DNA from 3 places in the Bacillus paramobilis genome. Region 2 is predicted to be linked to each of the others. Evidence: predicted binding sites of a transcription regulator. Region 2 holds the regulator's gene; each other region holds the start of a gene.
What was found. Region 2 encodes NrdR, which represses ribonucleotide reductase genes. Its sites were predicted from a motif close to AACACNATATATNGTGTT; they were not measured.
Positions count from the first base shown of each region.

Region 1: nrdI (class Ib ribonucleoside-diphosphate reductase assembly flavoprotein NrdI) is a predicted target of NrdR. The motif match lies at 4,013-4,030, and genes of this name have one in related genera.
Region 3: AABL52_RS09610 (anaerobic ribonucleoside triphosphate reductase) is a predicted target of NrdR. The motif match lies at 5,434-5,451, and genes of this name have one in related genera.

Region 1 covers NZ_CP151108.1:3,930,845-3,938,369, reverse strand. The annotation lists gene queE (7-carboxy-7-deazaguanine synthase QueE) at 1-337, shown strand, start outside; gene queF (preQ(1) synthase) at 356-853, shown strand; gene AABL52_RS20150 (YkvS family protein) at 909-1,094, opposite strand; gene AABL52_RS20145 (hypothetical protein) at 1,355-1,513, shown strand; gene AABL52_RS20140 (histidine phosphatase family protein) at 1,603-2,205, shown strand; gene AABL52_RS20135 (GNAT family N-acetyltransferase) at 2,241-2,819, opposite strand; gene AABL52_RS20130 (hypothetical protein) at 3,065-3,259, shown strand; gene AABL52_RS20125 (hypothetical protein) at 3,286-3,603, shown strand; gene nrdI (class Ib ribonucleoside-diphosphate reductase assembly flavoprotein NrdI) at 4,080-4,439, shown strand; partial or broken gene AABL52_RS20115 (ribonucleotide reductase N-terminal alpha domain-containing protein) at 4,426-5,190, shown strand; gene AABL52_RS20110 (group I intron GIY-YIG endonuclease) at 5,434-6,195, shown strand; partial or broken gene AABL52_RS20105 (ribonucleoside-diphosphate reductase subunit alpha) at 6,293-7,525, shown strand, end outside.
Region 2 covers NZ_CP151108.1:883,571-891,095, reverse strand. The annotation lists gene thrS (threonine--tRNA ligase) at 1-1,218, opposite strand, end outside; T-box leader at 1,266-1,494, opposite strand; gene ytxC (putative sporulation protein YtxC) at 1,526-2,407, opposite strand; gene dnaI (primosomal protein DnaI) at 2,685-3,623, opposite strand; gene AABL52_RS04635 (replication initiation and membrane attachment family protein) at 3,657-5,063, opposite strand; gene nrdR (transcriptional regulator NrdR) at 5,216-5,677, opposite strand; gene speD (adenosylmethionine decarboxylase) at 5,963-6,346, opposite strand; gene AABL52_RS04620 (glyceraldehyde-3-phosphate dehydrogenase) at 6,735-7,525, opposite strand, start outside.
Region 3 covers NZ_CP151108.1:1,844,937-1,852,461, forward strand. The annotation lists gene AABL52_RS09570 (3'-5' exonuclease) at 1-401, shown strand, start outside; gene AABL52_RS09575 (FbpB family small basic protein) at 543-686, shown strand; gene sspN (acid-soluble spore protein SspN) at 730-864, shown strand; gene AABL52_RS09585 (glycosyl hydrolase family 18 protein) at 933-2,225, opposite strand; gene AABL52_RS09590 (RNA-guided endonuclease InsQ/TnpB family protein) at 2,542-3,660, shown strand; gene AABL52_RS09595 (acyl-CoA thioesterase) at 3,825-4,244, shown strand; gene AABL52_RS09600 (HesB/YadR/YfhF family protein) at 4,273-4,563, opposite strand; gene plsY (glycerol-3-phosphate 1-O-acyltransferase PlsY) at 4,672-5,268, opposite strand; gene AABL52_RS09610 (anaerobic ribonucleoside triphosphate reductase) at 5,494-7,350, shown strand; gene nrdG (anaerobic ribonucleoside-triphosphate reductase activating protein) at 7,347-7,525, shown strand, end outside.

The sequences.
Region 1 (7,525 bases), 2.2 Mb from region 2:
AAAACCACCAAGTTCGGCAATGAATACTGATTTTCAGAAGTTAGATGCTGTGATTCAGAAACTAGCAGGAAAAGATATTAGTTTAAAAGTAGTAGTATTTGACGATCAAGATTTTGAATATGCAGTTAAGATGCACGAACGTTATCCAAATGTGCCATTTTTCTTACAAGTAGGGAATGATGATACAAAAACAGTGGATGATGCGATGTTGATTAAAAAATTATTAGATAAGTATGAGTGGCTTATTGATAAAGCTGTAAATTGTAAAGAGATGAATGATGCAAAAGTATTGCCGCAGCTTCATGCGTTAGTATGGGGAAATAAACGCGGGGTATAATGAGAAGGGATGTTTAAAATGGCAGGAAGATTAGATGAAGATTTAAAAGATGTAACGTTACTAGGAAATCAAAATACAAAATATTTATTTGAATATAGCCCAGAAATTTTAGAGGTATTTGATAATAATCATCCAAATCGTGATTATTTTGTGAAATTCAATTGCCCTGAATTTACAAGCTTATGTCCGAAAACAGGTCAACCAGATTTTGCAACAATTTATATTAGCTACATTCCAGAACAAAGAATGGTAGAGAGTAAATCTTTAAAGCTATATTTATTTAGTTTCCGCAATCACGGTGATTTCCATGAAGATTGCATGAACGTTATTATGAATGATTTAATTAAATTAATGGATCCACGTTATATTGAGGTATGGGGTAAATTCACACCACGTGGAGGGATTTCAATTGATCCTTACTGCAACTACGGTCGCCCAGGAACGAAGTATGAACAAATGGCAGACTACCGCATGATGAACCATGATCTATATCCAGAAACAATTGATAATCGTTAATATATAATAGAAAGAAAGGATCTGTATAACATACAGATCCTTTCTTTCTATTATATTATGCATTTTGATTAATGACAGTATAGTTTTTATGACTCACAACTGTAAGAGGTTCCATATCTAGTTCTCTAAAATTTTCCATAATTGTTATATCTACAATAACGGAGTTTTGATTTACTTTTTGAACACGGCCTTGCATTCCACCTTTAAATTCAATGATATCTCCAGTTTCTGCGATCTGCATAAGCAACTCTCCTTGTTACAGTTTTCCAAAAAAAGAATAATTTTGGTTTTTTTATTTCCTCTTATTTTGAACCATATTGTCCATTTTGTAAATGTTTCCAAAGTAAAAATTCGAAAAATATTCACATTTTGTAAGAAAATATGCAATAACTCCATGTTAATAGAAAAAAAGAACGGTTTAAATGCAGACATCTTTATATAGGGGTATAATGAAAAAACATACAATAACCTACTAAAGTGGGAGAAATTAGAGGCGGTAAAATGATGTTTGAATTTGTGGGGAGTGTTATAGCATTAACTTTATTTGGATTTTCTTGTATAAATTTAAAAAAGATTCGTCATCATGAAACGACTACATATTTTGATGGGATGGATGGTATACATACTGGGGTCACAAATGAGAGTGGCGGGGATATGTAAAGGTGTATAACTTTCTTTTTTTTGCGTGGTATGATATTTAAAAATAGTACATAATAGAGTTCGTAAGTGATGAATGGAGAGTGGAAAGAATGAAGATTTCTTTTATTCGTCATGGTCGCTTAGATCGTACTATAGAACCAATGACGGTTACATCCTTTCGTGAATGGATGAAAGGATATGACTTACATACTATAACAGAAAAAGCACCTATACCAATGGAAACAAAGGAAGCGGTTGAAGCAGCAAAATTGATTGTAACGAGTGATCAAAGGTGTGCTGTACAGTCAGCAGCTGAATTAGTGGATTCTTTATCTTTTATGCAAAATGCTCTTTTTAGGGAAGCTGAAGTTCCGACGAGTTTTTATGCTCCAAAATGGTTGAAGTGTAAACCTAATGTATGGATGTTTATCGGACGAACTGTATGGATACTTGGTTACCATAAAGATGTGGAGTCTTATAAGGAAGTAAGGGAGAGGGCAAAGCAAGCGGCTTACTTATTACATCGTTACGCTCTCGTATATGGAAGCATTGCTCTTGTAGGTCATAATTATGTGAATGTAATGATTGGTGCGGAACTGAGAGCGATGAGGTGGTCTGGTACGCCTATTTTGAACAGAGAGCCATGGGGATGTACAACATATACGTTTCACGAGGCGATGAATGGAAATGTATTGAATACGAATTTAACATAAAAGCACACGATTTATATAAATCGTGTGCTTTCTTTTTAAGATATAGAAACTTTGATGTTTAATGTTTTTACGAGATGTGCATAAGGTTCGCCTACGAGCATAACGATTTGATCCTTTTTATAACCTAGTTTTTCGTATAGTGAATAGGCACGTTTGTTTTCTAAATTAACAAGTAATGCGATTTTTTCATACACCTGTTCAGTTGCATGGATTTCAGCAGCTTCAATTAATTTAGAACCAATTCCTTTTCCGCCATATGCACTTGAAACTGATAATGTATCAATGTAATATTCATCAAGCTCAGCTTCTTTTTCTAACGTAATCGATTCATCTTTATGTAATTCTCTTAAGTGATGTACAATTGGTGCATCAAGCATTGTTGCTTCACTACCATGATAAGCGACAATAACTCCAACTGCATCCCCGTCGTGTTCATATACAAAACAGTTTTCGTAGCTCAGTCGATTTCGCTCTTTTGAGAACCATGTTTCAAGTCCTAGTAATACTTCTGTCTCAACAGTGCTACCTGTGATTTTTTCAGCAATTTCGTGCAGAGCGTTATACAATAAAGGCGCTACCAGCTTCGCATCTGTCTTTTTTGCTTTCCGAATCATAGTATCCCTCCTAGTTCTATTTATATATTGTAGCATAGTGGTATGAAACTTTGCATAATTGAATGTCGAAATGTTTGATATAGAGAAGTAGCTATGATAGTATATGATATTTAGTGGACATATAGTAAAGTGATATCTTTTGCGAAATATTGAAAATGAAATGAAGGTATAGCATCTGGATAATTTTACAGTTGTTGACCTAAAGAATATACGATAAAATAAAATATTGCATAGAGGTGAAATACATGGATAAAGAATTAGCAAATGCAATTTTAGATCAGCTGAAAAATGGTGAAATAAAGGAGTACGTTGTTACGAAAGATGTATTTTATACGTTCAGAGAAGTTGTAGTAAGTCGAGAAGATTTTAAACATATTATTGGGAACGCGCAGCGCGGCGGACAAGTAATTTATACATATTCAGAAACGCCACGTTCGTAACTAGAAGAATATAGGGGAGGAGAATTATGGGCGATTTTAAACAAGGCATATTACCGCATTGGGATTATATGTGGAAAGATAGAGCAGGAAATAGGTTTATGGGGATGGTTATGTACCCAGAGAAAAGAAAGTGTTCGGCAAAAATGCTGCAGAAAATAAAAAGAGCATATGAAGAGGCTATAGAAATTAAAGTAACTGTACAAGTTCAACATACATATCAGTACGTAGAAGGAATGATTGTGTACTTTGATGAAGAAGCTCCTGTATGTACAATGATTGATAAAGATGAAAATCCACATCATATATTTGTAAAAGATATTTTGCGTATTGAGCACTCTGAATAATCTTTTCATAAATAAGTTGAATTTCCATAATAATAATCTTTTTCTATAATAGTTATCTTTTAGTATGTAACGCGAACCGAAAGTATATGTATAATATTTAATAAAGTAAAATTGATAAATGTAATCGTTTTTTAGAACAGATTATCGTTTCATGTCTGTTCTTTTTTGCGTGATGCTGGAGAAATATATTCCTCCAGCATTTGCCGTTTTATGACAAAATATATTGGTAACTTTTTTAAAAATAAGGTTAAATTCGTTGACAACTTTTTTGAAAAGCACTTTATTGACATGAGTTTTAGAATGTTGTTTCATAGTCATTGTATTGAAAAAAATCGACTGTCTTGTCGAAAAGTGAAATTTAAAAAAAGAAAGAATTTATACATATATCTTGTGTCTTATTTTGAAACGTAATACAATATATAGAGAAAACAAGAATCAATATACAGAGAGTATAGATTGGAGAGGGAGGGTCGGAAATGATAGTTGCATATGATTCTATGACAGGAAACGTGAAGCGTTTCATTCACAAATTAAATATGCCGGCCGTTCAAATTGGTGAAGATCTAGTAATAGATGAAGACTTTGTTTTAATTACGTATACAACAGGTTTTGGCAATGTACCAGAACGTGTTTTAGAATTTTTAGAGCGCAATAATGAAAAATTAAAAGGCGTATCTGCAAGCGGCAATCGTAACTGGGGAGACATGTTCGGTGCAAGTGCTGACAAAATTTCTGCTAAATATGAAGTGCCTATTGTATCAAAATTTGAGTTATCAGGAACAAATAACGATGTAGAATATTTTAAGGAAAGGGTGCGGGAGATTGCGACACATTGAACTGAATAATGAAATCACGCAAATGCAGGACGGTTTTTATCAGCTTCATAAAGATAAAGAGGCATTAGAAGTCTTTATGGAAGAAGCTAGAGAGAATACCGTTCATTTTAATAGCGTGGCAGAGCGAATGGAGTATATGAAAGAACATGATTACTATTACAACGTTCTCGACGAGTATAGCTTGGAGGAAGTAGAAGAGGTATATAACATCGCTTATGGTGAAAACTTCGAGTTCCAATCTTATATGGCAGCATCTAAGTTCTACAAAGATTATGCGTTAAAAACAAATGATCAAAAACAATACTTAGAAAGCTATGAAGATCGTGTAGCAATTGTTTCATTATACTTAGGACGCGGTGATGTTGCGAAGGCAAAACACTTCGCAAGCATGATTGTAAAACAAAACTACCAACCAGCGACACCAACCTTTTTAAATGCGGGACGAAGCAGAAGAGGAGAAATGGTGTCTTGTTTCTTGTTAGAGATGGATGATAGCTTAAATTCAATCGGCTTTAACATTAATACTGCAATGCAATTATCGAAAATCGGCGGGGGAGTAGCCTTAAACTTATCTAAGCTACGCGCACGCGGTGAGCAAATTAAAGGTATCGATAATGCTGCAAGTGGTGTAGTACCTGTTATGAAATTACTTGAAGATTCGTTTTCATATGCGAATCAGCTTGGCCAACGAAAAGGTGCCGGCGCAGTATACTTAAACATTTTCCATTGGGATATTATTGAATTCTTGGATTAATTGGTAGTCCCTCTACGCAGTAATGTGTATGAGAAAACCTTGTGAACCTAACCAATAGGGTGTCGCAGTAGCGGCTAACGGTATCAGTTGAATAAGGGGTAAAAGAAAAAGAACCCGCGAAGAAGCTGACTAAGAGAGCCTACGGTCCATGTACATGGATAGCAGGTAATACCGTGCCAAGCTTGAAAGAAATGTTACTTGGGTGAAGTGGAATCTTATATTCACCGGAGGCGAGATTCCATGAACTGTGGAATTTATTTGATAATTAATAAGGAAAATAGGAAGTTTTATATTGGTAGTTCTAATAATTTTAAAGTACGATTTAAAACTCATAGAAATCAATTGAATGCTAATCGGCATCATAGTAAACATTTACAAGCAGCCTGGAATTTATATGGTGAGAATAAATTTGAGTTTAAAGGGATAATCGAGTTACCAGATGATAAGAACATTCTTCATAAGATAGAGCAAAGTTTACTAAGTCAATATTATGGGAAACAGTATTGCTACAACGGACATCCCATCGCTAGAGGTGGGGCGTTGAGTGGGGAAAAGAACCATATGTATGGGAAAACTCACTCAAAGGAAGTAAAAAAATTTCTTTCTGAAATTAATACTGGTCCTAATAATTATTGGTATGATAAACCTCAACATATGGAGAATATGAGATCTAAGATTACTAAACGATTTCACGGTAGAAAACATACTGATGAAACAAAAGAAAAAATGTCTAGGTCTCGTAAAGGTAAAAAACATACAAAAGAAACATGTATGAAGATAAGTAAAGCTCAAAAAAACCAATATAATTCTGGAAGAGAAAAACAAAAAAAGCCAATTGTTATAAATGACATTTACTATGAGTCTTTAGCGGAAGCCGGCCGAGCGTTTAATGTGCCTGCTAATACGATAAAATATAGAGTACTATCCAATAACTTTCCTAATTATCAATACTTTCAAGAAGGTGTAGAGACTATCGAACGCACGTCATTAGACGAAAGCTAGTAGAGTAGGCTGGAAATAGGTACCAGTCGAAGTGCAAGGCAACCAGTTACAGGTTGATGATATAGTCCAACCTTCATAGAAATATGAAGACGAGTTGACCAAAAAAATAAATGCTGATGAGAAGAGCCGTATTCAGTCTCTATCAATCGGAATTATCGTGCCAAGTAAGTTCTTTGAGCTAGCTGAGAAAAACGAACCTTTCCATGTTTTCGCGCCTTATACGGTGTATAAAGAATACGGAAAGCATTTAGATGATATTGATATCGATGAAATGTACGATGAATTAATGAGCAATCCGAAAGTGAAGAAGAAGCCGCTAGATATTAGTGCACGTGATATGCTTATTAAAATCGCTATGATTCAGCTTGAGTCTGGTTACCCATACTTAATGTTTAAATCAAATGCAAATAATCAACATCCATTGAAGGATATTGGAACTGTGAAGATGTCGAACTTATGTACAGAAATCTTCCAGCTTCAAGAAACTTCTGAAATAAATGATTATGGTACAGATGATATTATCCGTCGTGATATTAACTGTAATTTAGGATCGTTAAATATCGTGAATGTAATGGAAAATAAAGAAATTCGTGAAGCCGTTCATGCGGGAATGGAAGCTTTAACAGCTGTTTCTGATATGACGATCATTCCGAATGCACCAACTGTGAAAAAAGCAAATGATGAGCTTCATTCAGTTGGACTTGGCGCAATGAACTTACACGGATATTTATCAAAAAACAAAATCGCATATGAAAGTGCAGAAGCGAAAGAGTTCGCTCGTACATTCTTTATGATGTTAAATTACTACTCTATTGAGAAAAGTATGGAAATCGCTAAAGAAAAAGGCGAAACATTTAAAGACTTCGATAAGTCTGATTATGCGAACGGCACATACTTTGAAAAGTATGAAACGACAGATTACAGCCCAGTAACTGAAAAAGTTCAGCAATTATTTGAAGGAATTCATATTCCAACAAAAGAAGATTGGACAAGTTTAAAAGAGCAAGTGAAGAAGAATGGATTATATAATTCCTACCGTCTTGCTATCGCTCCAACACAATCTATCAGTTACGTTCAAAATGCAACTTCAAGCGTAATGCCGATCGTAAGTCAAATCGAATCAAGAACATACGCGAATGCGACAACATATTATCCAATGCCGTATTTATCAAAAGATACGTTCTGGTACTATAAATCTTCTTACGATATGAATCAGTTTAAATTAATTGATTTAATCGCAGAAATCCAAGAACATATTGATCAAGGAATTAGTACAATTCTTTATGTTAATAGTGATATTTCAACACGTGAATTAGCACGTTACTACATC
Region 2 (7,525 bases):
AACACGTTTTAACTCTTCTTTAATTTGATCTGGGCGAACGAAAATGTGCGCATCGTTTAAAGTCATTCCACGTACACGTTGTAATCCAGATAACGCACCTGACATTTCATAGCGGTGCATTGTTCCAAGTTCCGCAATACGGATTGGTAGTTCACGGTAACTGTGAATATCATTTTTATAAACCATCATGTGGTGAGGGCAGTTCATTGGACGAAGAACTAACTCTTCATTATCCATTTCCATTGATGGGAACATACCATCACGGTAGTGATTCCAGTGACCAGAAGTTTCATAAAGCTCTCTGCTTCCTAGTACTGGAGTGTATACGTGATCATAGCCTAAGCTTGCTTCTTTATCAACGATGTAACGCTCGATAATGCGGCGGATAGTTGCACCTTTTGGTAACCAAAGTGGTAAACCTTGTCCTACTTTTTGGCTATTAGTAAATAGTTTTAATTCTTTACCTAATTTACGGTGATCGCGCTCTTTCGCTTCTTCAAGCATACGTAAGTGCTCATCTAATTCTGCTTTCTTAACGAATGCAGTACCGTAAATACGTTGTAGCATTTTATTATTGCTATCGCCGCGCCAGTAAGCACCCGCAACGCTTAATAATTTAAATACTTTAATTTTCCCTGTAGATGGAAGGTGAACACCACGGCAAAGGTCGAAGAATTCGCCTTGCTCATAGATTGAAATAACCGCATCTTCTGGAAGATCGTTAATTAAATCTAATTTCAACTCATCGCCGATTTCTTCAAAGCGACGAAGTGCTTCTGCACGTGGTACTTCATGACGAACGATTTCTAAGTTCTCGTTCACGATTTTTTGCATTTCTTTTTCAATTTTCTTGAAGTCTTCAACTGTAATTGCTTCTTCCATATCAATATCGTAGTAGAAGCCATTTTCGATTACTGGACCAATACCAAGCTCAAGCTTAGCATCTTTATATAAACGTTTTAACGCTTGCGCTAAAAGGTGGGCTGTTGAATGGCGTAAAATGTATAAGCCATCTTCAGAATCTAATGTAATAATAGAAACTGCACCATCTTCTTCAATTGGTGTAACAAGATCGATCATCTCATCGTTTAATTTTCCAGCCACAGCTTTTTTCTTTAAGCCTGGGCTAATAGAAGCTGCGATTTCTTCAGTTGTTACGCCTTTTGGAAACTCCTTCACAGCTCCATCAGGGAAAGTAATTTTAACTACATCTGCCATCACTGGTCACTCCTCTTTTTTTCAAAATAAAAAACACTCATCCCGTAAAAAGGGACGAGTGTTGAATTCGTGGTTCCACCCTTGTTCCAATTAACCTTATTGTTAATTGCTCAAGTTCAACATAACGGTGTTGTCCGTTAGCAATTACTAGAAAAACCGTTCACTGCTAAAGTTTAGAGGTGGTAAGTAATAATCCCGTACTAGGAAGCTCACACCCTAAGGCTTCCCTCTCTGAAAATCGTAGAAAACTACTCATGTCCTCATCATGACATTTCAATATATTTCATTTATGTAGGTAATTATATGCTCAAAAACTTAGAAAATCAAGGGCGTTACCTTTATTTTTTAAATTTTTCACATTGCGCTCAAACTCATGTAATCCATGTAATTGGACCCGTTCTTGAAATACATTTCGCAAAGTAATAATCATATTATGGTCTTGTTCTTTCGTATATAAATAAATTTTTTTCGGCGAAATAGAGAGAAGTGGTGCAATTACTTTCGTATCAATATATACATCCTTTTGCTTCAATAATTCCTCATCTATATATTGGACCAATTTCTCCTGTTTTAAACGTCTACCTTTATCATCATAGAAAATAAAACTTTCATCAAAAATAAGATGCACACAGGACAACCGCGATTTTCGGCTACGCACTTGTTGCCTTAGCGTCTCAATAAACATTTGATATTCTTGTTCCAACTTATACTCATCAATCGACACTTCAGCAAGCTTAGCTACCATTTCCCTATATGTACGAAGGCGAAAACGAACATATGATGAAAACGAGAACGAAAGCGGATCACAAAGCCAGTTATTTAAAGAAGATTTAATATACGATTCAAATGTATGACGTGTTAATTCATGAGCAATCCCTTTTCTTCTTCCTTTTAAAATCTCTTGTGCCATATGCAATATTTGATGACACTCTTCCTCTTCTTCATAAAAAAACTTTTCTTTTAAGATCGTATACATCCACTCATTTTGCTTTACATTCACAATGAAATATACCATGACTGGCAATAAAATCTTTTCAATATAATTCGATTCACATACTGGTATGTGAATCACCACTTTTTGTTCCTGTAAATACACACTCGTTTCCTTATATAACAGTTCCGCCCTTTTCAGTAGTTGTCTATATACATGCATAGCATCATTTTTTTCTTCGAAGCAAATTTCAATCACTTTTGTCCCCCCTTTTATCCCTGCTCTAAAGGATTGTATCTATACGTTACAAATCCTATAAGAGTCCGTCCCGCGTGAAGTTCACTCTTAGTAGAATTACATTTCCTATCGTTAGAAGATTCACTCGATATGGCTTGCTAATTTTATATATATTAAGGGAGGGAGAAAAAAATGATACAAGCTACAATGAATTTTCCATAAGAACTTTTCGTTTTACAATTCACCTAGTCTAAAAAGTGTTCAAAACGAAAAAAGAGCAAGCTTTTCAGCTTACTCTTTACTTATGACGTCGGTTTTTCCCGCCAATTGGAATTGGCTTCGCTAAATATTTAATTCGTTCCATAATACGTGCTGCTTTCATTTGTTCTGCTTCACCACGCTGTGTATACGTTAAATGATGCTCCAACTCCTTAAAATCAAAGTTAGACGTAAAGAACGTCGGTAAGTTTTCTAACATACGGAATTGCAAAATTGCACCAAGCACATCGTCACGTACAAAGCTTGACATCGCTTCTGCTCCGATATCATCTAGCATTAAAACTTGTACGCGCTTCACCGCATCAATCTTTTCCCCAATCGAATTATCTTGAATCGAACTTTTAATTTCACGTAGAAATTCAGGGAAGTATACGAGCATCGAACTGATTTTCTTTTGAGCAAGCTCATTTGCCATTGCTCCTAACAAATACGTTTTCCCTACACCAAATTTACCGTACAAATATAAACCTTGTACTTTTTTACCAGGTTCATATGTACTTAAAAATTCATTAGCTGCACCAATTGCATCAATACGCGCATCTAACTCTGAAGGATCTAAGTTCTCCATCGTTGCCTGTAAAATGTCAGTTGGCATATATACACTTTGAACGAGTTTTTCATATTTCTTTCTCTCGTCATATGCTACTTTTCTCACGCAACGATCGTATTGAATATCAATCATCTTCCCCTGAATAACGAGCTTTGGCTCATATCCTTGCAGCATGTTTTTACACGAACCTAAATCCGGACAATCTGCGCAACCTACACTTTGTCCGATATATTCGTATAACTTCACAAGGCTGCGCTCAATCATAGAAGTTGTTACTTCACCTTGATGTTCGTCTATAAATTCTTTCACACGCGGATGTGCCATTACTTCCGCCTTTAATACTTCATATCTATTTTTAAAATTTTTATTTTCCATTAACTTTGCAAATGAATTTTGAATATGCTCCATTTTCTCACCTCAAAGAGCGTTCATTCTCTTCTATTAATCACGCTTATATTTTTTTAACACTTCTTCTAGTCGTTTTCGTTCATCATCTAACGTACTTGCATCTTTTTTCTTACTTACATCTTTCTTCACTGTTTCTTTCTCTTGTTCTTTCGGCTCTTCTTTCAGCCAATCTGGTACCATTTCTTTTCTTATCGTTTTCTTCGACGTACGGCCTTTTTTCTTCGTCTCAGCCCATTCTTGATATTGACGATTCTCTTCTTTCGCTAACGCCATTGCTTCAGCTACTGTACCGACCTTTTTACGTGCCCAATGCCCAGCAATTTTCTCCACATACGTTTTTGCAAGCTTCATATCTGAGCGTAGCATAACGTAATAAATAAGTACATTCACAACACCTGGCGTTAATTTTTGATTGATCATTACATCTTCAACGATCTGCAAGTCAGCCTTTGTCGCCTCTGCACCACCAGAGATTTCTTTCAATAGTTGTTTTGGTGAGATTTCCTCTAACTGTTTTATTAACATCTCTTCTTGCGTAGAAGGCTCTTTCCCTTCCATCATACGTGCAGCGTGCGGTTGTACTCTTTCACTTAATACAGGTAACGCTTGACCGTTTTCGAACTGATACCAATCACGTGCTCCTTTTCTAAGCCTTTCGATATCAATTGTCTGCATCTCTGTCACCGTACCAAGAACGATATTTTGCATCGATAACACATCTACATCGTACACGTAAGCAAGTGTAATGACACATTCTCGCACTTGATCTGTAATCGCCTTTTTAGGGACAAGAGCGGACAAGCCATCTACAAATAAGGAGAAATCAAAGAAATCATTCCAAACCTTTGGAGCGTCTCCCTTCTCGTTACTTGGCATAGCTGTCGTTTTTGGAATACGAAGATCTTCTTGCGCATGCTCAAGCTGTCCTGGATTAAACGAACCAAACACATCATTGAAAGAACGCGTAACATTTTCATAAGAAGCAAAATCAAATTCTTCTTCTAAGAAATATTGCTTTACTTGATTATATTTTGTCCGACTCAATCGATTGTATAAAAAGATACTTAACACAATATCATCAAAAAATTGTTTCGGAGATAAAGGCGGTTGCAATTCGTATATAAACATTCGAATATCTTTTTCTTTCTTAATATATACCTTCAAAAGCCCAATTGCCTCTAATTTTACTCGTTCCTCATATATTTCGGGAAGCTGCATTTGCATGGTCACCATAAGGGAATGATGTGTATTCTCTTTTCCAAACACACGATCTTGCTCTAACTCTCCCCATAGCGTCATGTACAAGCTAAAAGCTCTACTACCTACTAACGGCTGATACAACATCGTTAACACTTTTCGGTCGTAATTATGCAGTAACCCTTTCGCACTTACTTTATAACGATCAATTGGCAATAGCTCCATCCATGACTGTTTTTCCATTCTTGCTTTTCCTTTCTCTCATCCAATCTATCCTCTACTTCATTCGTTCTATCTTCATTATATAATTTCTTAGCGAAAAAGAGCTATTAGCTTTCGCTTCTAGCTCTCTTATCTCATTCCTTACGGTATGTAAAGAGAATAAAATACAACTTCTACTCTCTTTCTTTTTGCAGTATATCTTTTAATTCTTCAATAAATACATTTAAATCTTTAAATTGGCGATATACAGAAGCAAAACGCACGTAAGCAACATCATCAATATCACGCAGTTCTTCCATAACAATTTCACCAATCATATCACTTTTCACTTCTGATATACCTAAATTACGAAGTTCACGTTCCACACTTTGAGTTACTTCTTCTAATTGCCTTAAAGATACTGGTCTTTTTTCGCATGCTTTAATTAAGCCGCGTAAAATCTTTTCTTTATTAAACTCTTCACGTGTGCCTTCTTTTTTTACAACAATAAGAGGTGATTCTTCTACTCTTTCAAATGTTGTAAAGCGACTTAAACAACTTTCACACTCTCTCCTTCTTCGAATAGAGCGCCCCTCGTCTACCGGACGCGAATCTAACACTCTTGTACCATTATGAGAACAGGATGGACAACGCAATATATTCACTCCTTTACACTATACTCTTTATTTTTCCTCTACTTACTTCATCTGACAATATATATATAATATTATATAACTCATTCTAACTCTCTTACCACTTTAAGTTTACGCACATTATTTTATCATCTCGTTTTCAAAACTATGATGATAGATGGGGCGTTAACTTATTCATAAGAGCTCAATTTATCTAACTAACGAGTACGTTATATTTTCCCTTTTTTATAAACTAAAAAAGAGGTGCATTATACACCTCTTTACATTTTAAATCAATTATGTTCTTTTTTAAAGAGCTTTTGTTTCTCTCTGCTTAATTTCGAAGCTACCAGTGCCTCGAGGAAGCTCGATGCTCTCACGCGTTTTCGCGTTTAAACCTTCTGCAATATATTCTGCAGCAACATTTGGATCAATACGATCCCCACAAGTATAAACATCGATACTTGCGTAACCGTGCTCCGGAAAGCTATGAATTGTTAAATGTGATTCCGAGATAATGACTACTCCACTTACACCTTGTGGTGCAAATTTATGGAAAGCCACCTCACGTACTTCAGCACCAGCTCTCAGTGCTGCATCCACAAATAATTGTTCAATATACGGCATGTCATTAAGCTTGTCGAAATCGCAATCCCAAAGTTCAGCGATCACGTGACGACCCATCGTATCCATAGTATCCATTCTACAGTTCCCCCTTGTAAATTTATTCTAACTGTTCGAATTGAAAACTAATTTGCAATTTGGCTTGCTCCACTACCACGGGGGAAAGTTAGTCCAGAGAGGTCCTAACCCTTTAAGTAGTGACTACGTACCTCAGCTCTTAAGTTTACGAGTGTTAGTATACTTTGTTTATTTTCATTTTGCAACAACAGTTTTTTCGATTTTCTGTCATATTTTCCTCTTTACTTTTCCCTAAAAAAAATAAATGATTCACAAATACAGTAATCACAACGTTTCGTGGTATGTCCACTTTTAAAAATATACTTATATAATTTTTTTCCTTTTCAGAAAAAAATAAAAAAAAGAGGGCAAATATTCAATCGCCCTCTCCCTTATCCACTTAAATATGTTGCACATTTTCTTGTTTCGCTAATTCGTCAACCACTAACGTTACAAGATCCACAACACGACGAGAGTAGCCCCACTCGTTATCATACCAAGCAAGTACTTTTACTTTACGATCACCCATTACCATTGTAGATAAACCATCAATAATAGCTGAGTGTGTATTTGTATTAAAGTCAATAGATACTAAAGGCTCTTCGCTGAATTCTACAATACCTTTTAATGCACCGTTTGCAACAGTTTTGAATGCTTCATTAATAGCTTCAACTGTCACATCACGTTTTACATCTACTACTAAGTCAACAAGAGACACGTTTGGCGTTGGTACACGAAGTGCCATACCATGAAGTTTTCCGTTTAAGTGCGGAAGAACTTTTGCAAGCGCTTTCGCAGCACCTGTCGTTGTCGGAATAATCGATTGTCCGCAAGCACGCGCTCTTCTTAAATCTTTATGTGGGTTATCAATATTTTTTTGGTCATTTGTATAAGCATGAACAGTTGTCATTAAACCGTTTTCAATTCCAAACTGCTCATCTAACACCTTAACAACAGGCGCTAAACAGTTTGTTGTACAAGATGCATTTGAAATAACAGTATGTTTTGTAATATCTAATTGGTCTTCGTTCACACCAACTACAATTGTTACATCTTCATTTTTACCAGGCGCTGTTAAAATCACTTTTTTCGCTCCAGCTTCAACATGAAGAATTGCTTTTTCTTTTGAATTAAATTTACCAGTTGCTTCAATTACAACTTCAACACCTAGATCTGTCCAAGGCAATTCCT
Region 3 (7,525 bases), 960 kb from region 2:
TACTTGATGAAACAGCAGTATATGAAGCAGTAAAAAAGATGCTTGTACGAAATAAACGTGATATCGAATGGGTTCGTTGTATGAATGTAGGAAGTTATTTAGATATAAAAGCTTTTTATCCAGTTATGAGAGTAAAAGTAAAAGGGCGAAAGAAATACGTATTAACAGAGATATTAGAAGATGAAGTGAAGGAAATATGTACGGGTTTAAATTGTGAACCGGCGTTAAAAAGTGAAGTTGGTAATACGAGAATTATGCTTAATACCTTAGAGGATGTCCTGAAATTAGAAAGTTATATTTTAGAACAGTATGATTTCGTATTGCAAGCACTAAGTGAGTATAAACAAAATGAAATGAATGCAGATGAAAAGTTAAAAGAGTATTTAAATATGATGGTATAAAAAACTCCGTGTACAAGAAGTTGTACACGGAGTTTTTTTAGGAGTACTAAAACATAAAATTTTCTTGCAAATCTGATTAAAGAGTTTTTCATTTGCTCATACTATGTATAGTAAGAATGCAAAGGAGAGAGGGTGAACAGCATGAGAAGAAGTCGCCGTAAATCATTTGACGAACTTGTGAAAGAAAATAAACAACAATTATTAAGCGATCGTGATGCAATCGATCGTATTGAAGAGCGTATTGAAAAACGTTATGAAATGAAACTTTTTAAGCAAGCTGAATAATTCTTAACACTAGTACGATACTAGTGTTAAGGAGGCGATAGTAATGGGTAATCCGAAAAAGAATTCAAAAGACTTTGCACCGAATCATATTGGGACACAATCAAAAAAAGCTGGTGGCAATAAAGGAAAGCAAATGCAAGACCAAACAGGTAAACAACCGATTGTTGATAACGGTTAAAACGGGAGAATTTTGTCATTCTTCTTTTTTGTGACGGATTTTTAATAGTAAAAAAGGGCTGACTTTTGTCAGCCCTTTTTCGTAATCGTAAAATTTTCAACGAGTAAACGCCAATTTTGCGGGAATGGTAAACCGATCTTCCAGTAACTAATACCACCAATGCCTTGTTCTTTCATTAAGTTGAATTTACTTTGAATAGATCTCGAATCTTCAAACCAAACTTCGTGTTGTACGCCGTTTTCGTCAAAGTAATTGAAATGTGGAGCTTGAGCTGTGAAATCATAGCGGATAGGAACATTGTATTTACGAGCTAGTGCAACAGCTGCGACAGAGCTAACTGCTTTTGCTGGCGGATTCCCTTGTTTGAACGGAAGTTTCCAATCGAATCCGTATAAATTTTGCCCCATCATAATTTTTTGGGGAGGCATTTGAGATTTTGCGTATTGAAGTACTTCTTTTACAGGACCGATAGGAGAAATAGCCATCGGTGGTCCGCCTTGCCAACCCCAGTCGTATGTCATAATAACGACGAAATCAACAATTTGTCCTTGTGCTTTATAATCGTGAGCTTCGAAAAATTTCCCTTTTTGATTTGAACTTGTTTTCGGTACAAGCGTTGTACTTAATGTGTATCCGTTAGGTAATCGTGTTTTCACATTTCGTAAAAAACGATTATACGCTTCGCGATCTTCAGGTGCCACGCTCTCGAAATCAAAATGAATGTCTCGCATACCGTACTTCTCAGCTGTTCGCAAAATGTTTGTAATAAATTTGTTTTGAATTGTTGCGTCCCGTAAAATAACTGATGTCAGATCGGCACTGAAATTTCCATTTTCAATATTTGTAATAACGAGCATAGGGATGGTTTTGCCTTGCGTTGCAATATTAGCGATTTTAGCTGTTTCAGTCGGTTCTTTTAACGTACCATCTCTTTTTGCTTCGAAACTGAAATAAGCTAAGTATGTTAAAAATGGATTAATAGCACGCGTAGCAGTAACTAAACTTTCTTTTATTGGTATAGTTGAAGGTTGTAAATAAGCGATGGATTCTACTGCTCGTTTTGTCCCTTTTGGTATATATAATTGCTGCCCAACGTGGAGAATGGATTTTAAAGATAAATTATTCACTTTAGCTAAGCTAGCGAGAGGAACGTTATATGTTTGAGAAATTCGATAGAGGCTATCGCCAGGCTGTACATAATAATTATTTCCTTTCGTATTTACGATTAGTGCCTGACCAACGACGAGTGTTTCAGCTGGATTGAGTCCGTTGTCTTTTACTATCTCATCAGGTGTGGATCCATATTTTGATGCCAAGCTATATACGCTATCACCGCTACGAACAGTTACAATTTGAATCATATGCTTGCTCCTTTCGGTAAAAGATTCACTGTTTTTATTTTATTTTTGATGTCACTGTATTATGATTAAATGTATGCAAGGTAGCAGAAGTGAAAGAAGGGAAGAAACAGTTAGTGGATATCTACAAAAATATATAATTAGTGATAAAATATTTGTAGATGAAAAATTGTCGCCGGGGTAAAGTAGTTTCATGGGATGAAAAATATGAAAGTATATTCAATTGGTGATTTTGCAAAAAGGCAGGTAGGATAGAACAAACTAGTTGCCATCTTCAAGGGAAAATAAGCTAAGAAGATGGTTAAGGGGTTGCTGGAAAATGATGCTTGCGAAGAAAGTGAGAATCAAGCCGAATAAAGAACAAGAATTGCAACTTTGGAAATCTGTTGGTACGGCAAGATGGGCTTATAATTGGACACTGGCGAAGCAAGAAGAGAATTACAAGAATGGCGGAAAGTTCATATCAGACGGTTTTTTACGGAAAGAATTAACTGTATTAAAGCAGACTGAAGAATATGCTTGGTTGTACAATGTTTCAAATAATATAGCCAAACAAGCGATTAAAGATGCTTGTGAAGCATATAAGCGATTTTTCAAGGGACTGGCTGATAAACCACGATTCAAAAGCAGAAGGAAAGCAAAACTCTCTTTTTACAATGATAATGTCAAGTTAAACGTAAAAGAAAAACAAGTTTTGATTGAGAAAGTTGGTTGGGTAAAAACATCCGAAAAGTTACCTGTAGGGGTTAAGTACTCTAATCCACGCGTTAGCTTTGACGGTAAGTATTGGTATTTGTCTGTCGGTATTGAACAGGAGTTTACAAAAGAGAAGTTAACGGTTGTTTCGTTAGGAATAGATATTGGAATCAAAGAATTAGCATATTGTTCTGATGGGCAGAGGAAGAACAATATCAACAAAACAAAAATGGTAAGACAGGCAGAGAAACGCCTTCGTAGGTTGCAACGTCAAGTTTCTCGTAAATATGAAATGAATAAGGAGGGAAACCGTTTTGTCAAAACAAGCAACATTATAAAAATCGAGAAAGAGATACGACAACTACATAGAAGGTTATCAAATATCAGAAAGAATCATCTTCATCAATCCACGAGCGAAATTGTGAAAACCAAGCCATTTCGCATTGTGATGGAGACGTTGCATATGAAAGGTCTGATGAAGAATAGACACCTAGCTAAAGCGATTGCGAAGCAGTGTTTATATGAGTTCAAAAGACAAATTCAATACAAGTGTGAAAAATATGGTATTGAATTTGTAGAAGCTGATACATGGTATCCTTCGTCAAAAATGTGTTCCAGTTGTGGAAGCATCAACAAAGAACTAAAACTTTCTGACCGTGTATACAAATGCACTTGTGGTCACGAAATGGATAGGGATTTAAATGCGGCTATCAATTTGTCACGGTATGAATTAGCCAGTTAACATCTAAAAAAGTTACGGCTAATATGTAGGATTCGTTGTATCCGAATTTACGCCCTCGGAGTGTTACATTAAACGAAAGTAGCTTCTGTGAAATCGGACACGTAGAACAGGGAAATAAACAAAATTTATAGATTTTTATAAGTTTATGGCAACGGCGAATACATATGTTTGTAGCAGAACATGAAGTTGAAATCCGTTATGCGGAAACAGATCAAATGGGTGTTGTTTACCATTCAAACTATTTGGTGTGGCTGGAACTAGGTCGCACGAAACTTATACAAGATTTAGGATTTTCATATGTTGAAATGGAGAAAGAGGGAATTATTTCTCCTGTGTTAGACTTACAAATTTCATATCGTAAAGCGATGCGTTACGGTGAAAAAGCAATTGTGAAAACGTGGGTGGACACTGTGAGCCCGCTTCGTGTTGTATATGGTTATGAAATATATAACGGTGACGGAGATCTTTGTATTACTGCAACTACGACGAATATTTGTGCGAAAAAAGAAGGGTTCAGGCCCGTATCATTTAAAAAGTTATATCCTGAGTGGTATGCGAAATATGAGGAAATTAAGAAAAAATAAAAAAAGTGTGGCAGAAGCCACGCTTTTTTTATTTTTCATAATTAAATTGCGGGAAATCATCACCGTCGTTAAATGTAACAGATAAATTATGTCCATCGAAGAACCACTCATCATCGCCTTCAATAAAGAAGTTAATACCTTCTTCTTGAGTTTGAACAGCAGGATGTGCAGGGTCATCTTTACGAATACCTAAAGAAAGTCCTTTTTGCACAGTACTGCAACCGCCGTATTGTACGAATAGGCGTAGTGTTTCACCCGATTGTAAGTTTAATTCATTTTTATACCATTGTGCTGCTTCTTTTGTTACGGAAAGATTCATGTATAGTTCCTCCAAATTATGTTGCTTTTTCTTTAGTATAAAAAATAACGCAAAAAGACGCTATTAATATGCTTCACGTTTTCTTTTTGCGTTATGTGGGTTACGATCTTATTTTTGCTTTTTTGAAAAGTTTGCTTTCGGTTCAGTTTTATTTATAATTCGTCCGATATTTGCACGGTGTTTATAAATAACCATACCTGCTAATAAACACATCGCAATAATGAAGATTTTATCCCCGCTAACAATGGATGCAATAACAGCAACGACGGCTGTTACCATAGAAGAAAGTGATACGTATCTTGTTGTAAATAAAAGGCTGAAAAAGACAACAGCTAATATTGCAAAAACAACTGGTGAGTAGCATAATAGCACGCCAGCAGAAGTTGCAACAGCTTTACCACCACGGAATTTTGCGAAGATCGGATATACATGTCCAAGAACAGCTGCTAATCCGAACCATAGTGGGTGTACATCTAATCCGAAAATAATCGGTAGACTTGTTGCTAATGTACCTTTTAAAATGTCAGCAATTGTAACGATAAAACCTGCTTTTTTCCCTAGTGTGCGGAATGTATTTGTTCCGCCTAGATTACCGCTTCCGTGCTCACGAATATCGATTCCGTAGCCGATTTTTCCAACTACTAGTGCGAATGGAATCGAGCCAAGTAAGTAGGCAACGATAAATAAAAGATATGTAGTAACCATAAGTTCAGTCTCCTTTATTCAAATGTGTTGATAAAGGGTAAAAAGAGTTTTTCCCGTATATTGTACCATACATTTGTAAAGAGCACATTTCTTTTTTGTAAATGAAAAATTCATTATTTCGTGAAAAAAATTTCACAGGAATGTTACATTTCTCACAGAAACACTAAGACTATATGTAGTAACATTTTAATTAAAAGACAACAACATATTGGTGGAGGGTTATAAATGTTACAACGAAATGTACGTGGAGAAGAATTAATGAAAGTGTTTGAGACGATTGTCCACGGTAGTGAGCAAGATTTAATGCAAGAAAATGCAAATGTAGATGGCCGCTCTCCGATGGGAGTAATGGGAACGTTCGCATCAGAGAGTGCGAAATATTATGCAGTTGAAAATTTATTGTCAGATCAAGTGAAAAAAGCAATAAATCAAAATATATTATATCCACATGACTTAGATTTTTATGCGACAGGAACGACGACTTGTTCGCAAATTCCGTTAGCGCAAATGCTTGCGAACGGTTTTCATACCGGACATGGGCATATGAGACAACCGCAGGATATTAAAAGTGCATTGGCTCTTTCGTCTATTATTTTTCAGGCGAATCAAAATATGCAGCACGGTGGTCAATCATTTGCACTCTTTGATATTGATTTAGCTCCATATGTGAGAAAAACAGTAGCGAGACATAAGGAGCGATTACAGTCATATCCGCTTACGAAAGAACAAATAGATGAATTTGCATGGAAAGAAACAGAAAATGATACGTATCAGGCGTGTGAAGCTTTCGTTCATAATTCCAATAGTATGCATAGTAGGGGCGGGGGACAAGTACCGTTTATTTCTATTAATTATGGAACAGACACATCAAAAGAGGGACGGTTATTAGTTAGACAGCTTTTAAAAGCGACCCAAGCTGGTCTTGGTAAAGGAGAAACACCAATTTTTCCTATTCAAATTTTTAAAATGAAAAAAGGTGTGAACTTTGAAGAATGTGATCCGAACTATGATTTATTTGAATTAGCGTTAGAGACAACGGCTGAACGATTATTTCCTAACTTTTCATTTTTAGATGCGTCGTTTAATGCAGTACATTATGACGGAAGACCGGAAAGTGAAGTATGTTACATGGGATGTCGTACCCGTGTTATGTCTAACATACATGGAGAAGAAACTGCGATTGGAAGAGGTAATTTATCATTTACGTCTATCAACTTAGTGAAATTAGCGCTAATTAGTGGTTCAAAAGAAGCATTTTTTGAAGCGTTAAATTATTACTTAGATTTAGGAATTCAGCAATTATTAGAGAGATTTGAGTATCAATGTACGAAGCGAGCAAGAGATTTCCGATTTTTATATTCGCAAGGTGTATGGCGCGGTGGAGAAAAGTTACATCCTGAAGATTCTGTAGCATCCATTTTAAAGCAAGGGACGTTAAGTCTTGGTTTTATCGGTCTTGCGGAGTGTTTAGTAGCTTTAACAGGAAAGCATCATGGAGAAGATGAAGAGTCATGGAAACTCGGGTATGAAATCATTTCCTTTATGAGAGATAGAATGGATAAAGCGACGGAAGAACACGAACTGAATTTCTCAGTAATTGCAACTCCTGCGGAAGGATTATCAGGGAAGTTTGTGAAAAAAGATAGAGAAGAATTTGGTGTGATTAGCGGTATAACGAACCATAATTATTATACGAATTCATTCCATATCCCAGTTTACTATAACATTCAAGCGATAAATAAAATTCGTTTAGAAGGACCTTTCCATGCCCTATGTAACGGGGGGCATATTACGTATATTGAACTAGACGGAGCAGCTATGCATAACAAGCAGGCATTAAAACAAATTGTACGAGCGATGGCAGATCATGGCGTTGGATACGGTTCAATTAATCATCCAGTTGACCGTTGCAAGTGCTGTAGTTATCACGGAGTTATTGGTAATGAATGCCCAAGTTGCGGAAATGAAGACGAGGCTAATATAGAAAGAATTCGCCGTATAACAGGTTATCTTGTAGGAGATATGTCGAAGTGGAATAGTGCAAAACGTAGTGAAGAGATGGACCGGGTGAAGCATAAATGAAAGTGATGAACATCATTCATGATAGTGTAGTAGATGGGGAAGGATTGCGGACAGTCGTGTTTTTTGCGGGCTGTCCGCATCGTTGTTTCGGTTGCCATAATCCGAAATCGTGGAATATTTGCAATGGAACTGAAATGACAGTAGAAGACATTGTGAAAGAGATTGCAAGTAATCC